DNA from 2 places in the Enterobacter sp. SM3 genome. Region 1 is predicted to be linked to the other one. Evidence: predicted binding sites of a transcription regulator. Region 1 holds the regulator's gene; the other holds the start of a gene.

Region 1 (2,204 bases):
GCGCGTTCCAGCGGATCACCGCTTCGGCGTGGCTGCGCTCGACCAGCTTTTGCACCTCCTGCGGGTGGTGCAGGCTCACGGAGATATGCTCCTGCAGATCCAGCCCGACCTGGAAGGTGCGCAGCAGCCGTTTGTACTCGTGGTTCTTGTTGGCGGCGAGCATATGCAGCTGCTGATAGCACTGGCTAATCAGATCCACCACCTTCTGCTGGCGCGTCAGCAGCGGCGGTAAGGACTTTTCCGGATCGGTATGCTGGGTGAGCAGGGTGTATTTGGCTTCGCAGTAATCCGCAAGCTGCACATAGAGCAGGCTCAGGGATTCACGCAGCGGCTGTTCGCGCCACAGCCAGAACCAAAACCAGTTAAACAGCCCGTACCATAATGTCCCCAGGGCGTAGATCAGCAGCGGCTCCCACACCGGCATATTCCCGGCGAGGCTCAGCGTGAAAATAGCTGCAATCAGCGAGGCGGGAAGCAGGCGGGCGTGCAGCGAACTGATTTCCGCCGTGACGCCGAGGGTCATCGCCAGCACGGTCAGGATCAGCGGCAGCGGGATATCACGAGCCAGTAATAGCTGTACGGCGAGGCTACAGCCCGCAAACAGGCAGCCGCCGATAATCAGGCGTTTGAAAAAGCGCTTATGCGGCGTGTCCAGACCGGCGATGTTGCAGCAGGCAGGCACGAGGGAAAACAGCAGACCTTGCTGAAGATGTCCGAGGATCAGGCCTATGGCCACGGGAAGACACAACACCAGCGTTTGTCGCAGTGCGTAGTTAACTTCCGGGTGATAGATCAGCCTGCGCCACATGGGGAGTAGAGACAAAAACGGCGTGACACCTTGCGATGGCACGCCGTTTAAGCGGAATTAACGCGTTCCGTAAACCACGATGGTTTTACCGTGGGCGGAGATCAGGTTTTGATCTTCCAGCATTTTCAGGATACGGCCCACTGTTTCACGGGAGCAACCGACGATTTGACCAATTTCCTGACGGGTAATTTTAATTTGCATGCCGTCCGGGTGGGTCATAGCGTCTGGCTGTTTCGCCAGGTTCAGCAGGGTTTGTGCGATACGGCCGGTAACGTCCAGGAAGGCGAGGTTACCCACTTTCTCTGACGTGACCTGCAGACGGCGCGCCATCTGGGAAGAAAGACGCATCAGGATGTCAGGGTTAACCTGAATCAGCTGACGGAACTTCTTGTAAGAAATTTCAGCCACTTCACATGCTGTCTTTGCACGAACCCAGGCGCTACGTTCCTGGCCCTCTTCAAACAGGCCCAGTTCACCGATGAAATCGCCCTGGTTCAGATAAGAAAGGATCATCTCTTTCCCTTCTTCATCTTTGATCAGCACTGCCACCGAGCCTTTAACGATGTAATACAACGTTTCCGCTTTTTCACCCTGGTGAATCAGCGTGCTCTTTGATGGGTACTTATGAATGTGGCAATGAGACAAGAACCATTCGAGAGTCGGGTCTGTTTGCGGTTTGCCAAGCACCATGCGCTGTTATCCTCTGTTATAAGCTGTCACCAGAGTCATCAGATGCATCCGGACTCTGGGGTTGCAATCGAATTCTTACCCATACCCTGGGAAGTCGGCTACCGTAACGTTTCGCAGCCAGTAAAGTTTGATGTCCTCTGCATACATGTGTAACGTCAATGTATTACTGTAGCATCCAGAGTGTTTTAGCATAGCTTTCGCCGCGTGTCTCCTGGTGTCTCGCTTCAGCATGATGCAGGTCGCCTTCCATTGCGAGAAATGTAACGCACGCGTAATCTGTCACCAAAAATGCAACGTTGGAGTTTAAGAATATGCAAGCGCGCGTGAAATGGGTTGAAGGTTTAACGTTCCTGGGCGAGTCCGCGTCAGGACACCAGATTTTGATGGACGGCAACTCCGGCGATAAAGCACCCAGCCCAATGGAAATGGTGCTGATGGCGGCAGGGGGATGCAGCGCAATCGACGTGGTGTCGATTCTGCAAAAAGGTCGTCATGACGTGACGGATTGTGAAGTCAAACTCACGTCAGAACGTCGCGAAGAGGCGCCACGCCTGTTCACCCATATTAACCTGCACTTTGTGGTCACCGGTAAAGAGCTGAAAGACGCGGCGGTCTCGCGTGCGGTGGACCTGTCTGCGGAGAAGTACTGCTCGGTGGCGTTAATGCTGGAGAAAGCGGTAAAAATCACGCATTCGTATGAAGTGAT
Region 2 (2,204 bases), 2.2 Mb from region 1:
CACGTCTCCCCGCCGGAAATGTTGCTTCGACAGCATCATGATATTTTCAGCGCGCTTGAAAAACGCGATGCGGACGGTGTGGAAAAGGCGATGACGCTGCATCTGCAGGAAATCAGCGAATCCGTGCAGCTTATTCGTCAGGAAAATAGCGAGTGGTTTAGCGAAGAGTAATATTCGCCGCCCCCTTTCGGGTGCGGCGGCGTGATTAGCGAACGACTAACACCGGGATCGTGGCGTAGCGCAGAATAGATTCCGCGTTTGAACCCAGCAGATGGGTGGAGATGCTCGGATTTTTCGACCCGATGACAATCGCATCATATTCCCCCTCCTTGCTCAGCTTGATAATTTCATCGCGGACGTTGCCAAAACGCACCATGCTGTGAATATTCTCAGGGGCGATATCGAACAGTCTTTTTAACTCGTTCATTTTCTTGTTGGATTCTGCGGTCATATACTCTTCAAACTTTTTAATATCGGCGTTGAACCCGCGCAGCAGAGACCGGCTGCTGGCTGGGAGAATATTGACCAGGGTAATCGACGCGCCCTCTGCCTTCGCCAGGTTTGCCGCGTGGCGAACCGCTTTGTCGCTCAAATCCATTTCAAACACGTCTACAGGCATCAAAATGCTCTTATACATAAGCCTGACTCCTTATTCCGATGAAGGGTTATTTCCTGCACCCAGAATGACATCCGGAATATAAACCAACCCTCAACGCTTCCCTGTCGAAACTATCAGTTAATGAAAATAACGGTCTGCTTTGTAAATTACTGTCCTGAATGGTCAGCGGCCGAAGAAATAAAGAAAAAAGTGTGAGTTTGATCAAAAACAAAAACATGAAGCGCGGACAGGCGTATTTATATGCCCCGTGAATGGCAAACCTGAAATAGGGCCGTAACGAACAGGTTAGAGAGGAGAATATACCATGATGACATACGACCGTAACCGAAATGCAATCACCACCGGCAGCCGCGTCATGATTAGCGGCACGGGCAAAACTGGCGTGATTAAAGCGATCCATAGCGACGGGCTGGATGCCGCGCAGGTGCGTCGCAGCAAAACGGTTGAAGTGGAAGGATGCGAAGGTAAGTTCGAGCCGATTGAGCTGATTCGCCTGGGGATGCACTAAGCTGTGCGCAGACATGCCGCCGCGCACGGCGGCATGTGCTGAATTACCGTTGGGACGCGTACTGCGCCACGGTCGCTTTCGCCCCCTGTTGCAGCAGCGACCGGTACGCGGTCATCACCGCAGCAACAAAGCGCGGCTCCTGCGGTAACTCTTTACCAAAGATGGCCTCAATGCCGAGCAGCGCGTTAACCCGACTTTCTCCTTCCGCACTTCCCTTCACCGCCGCCTGAATCACCGCCAGCTGCGGATCGCTCACATCAATGGCGTTACCCTGCTCGTCCACGCCGCCGACATAACGCATCCACCCAGCCACACCCAGCGCCAGCAGTGGGAAAGGTTTCTGGTGCACCAGGTGCCAGCGCACGGAGTCCAGCATACGCTGCGGGAGCTTCTGGCTGCCGTCCATCGCGATTTGCCATGTCCGATGGCGCAGGGCCGGGTTGCTGTAGCGGGCAATCAGGAGATCGGCATAGCGGCCTAAATCAACGCCCTTCACTTTCAGCGTGGGTGCCTGCTCGTTAAGCATCAGCGCGTGCGCGGCGAGGCGGTAGTTCTCATCTTCCATACAGTCGTTGATATGCTGGTATCCGGCCAGATAGCCCAGGTACGCCAGGAACGAGTGGCTGCCGTTGAGCATGCGCAGCTTCATCTCTTCAAACGGGATCACGTCTGACACCAACTCGGCACCGGCTTTTTCCCACTCGGGACGTCCTGCCACAAAGTTGTCTTCGATCACCCACTGGCGGAACGGTTCACAGGCTACTGCCGCCGGGTCACGCACGCCCGTCAGCTGCTCAATTTTATCCAGCGTATCAGGCGTGACCGCCGGCACGATGCGGTCCACCATGGTTGACGGGAAGGTGACGTTAGCCTCGATCCAGTCCGCCAGCTCACCGTCTACCGCACGGGCGTACGCGCAGGTCACATTGCGCATCACGTGGCCGTTCTCCGGCATGTTGTCGCAGGACATCACGCTAAACGCAGGCAGCCCCGCCGCTTTGCGACGCGCCAGCGCTTCCACCACCACGCCCGGCGCGGATTTCGGCTGGTGCGGGTTTTGCAGGTCGGCGACGATAA

What was found. Region 1 encodes CRP, which controls carbon source genes, mostly activating them, when cyclic AMP is high. Its sites were predicted from a motif close to ATGTGANNNNNNTCACAT; they were not measured.
Region 2: the regulator CRP is predicted to act here: its motif matches at 809-826, upstream of ydfZ (putative selenium delivery protein YdfZ).

Annotation. Positions count from the first base shown of each region.
Region 1 covers NZ_CP099971.1:4,439,647-4,441,850, reverse strand. The annotation lists gene GVO84_RS20930 (YccS/YhfK family putative transporter) at 1-808, opposite strand, end outside; gene crp (cAMP-activated global transcriptional regulator CRP) at 866-1,498, opposite strand; gene GVO84_RS20920 (OsmC family protein) at 1,810-2,204, shown strand, end outside.
Region 2 covers NZ_CP099971.1:2,192,139-2,194,342, reverse strand. The annotation lists gene GVO84_RS10405 (GntR family transcriptional regulator) at 1-171, shown strand, start outside; gene GVO84_RS10400 (universal stress protein) at 206-637, opposite strand; gene ydfZ (putative selenium delivery protein YdfZ) at 924-1,127, shown strand; gene GVO84_RS10390 (mannitol dehydrogenase family protein) at 1,171-2,204, opposite strand, start outside.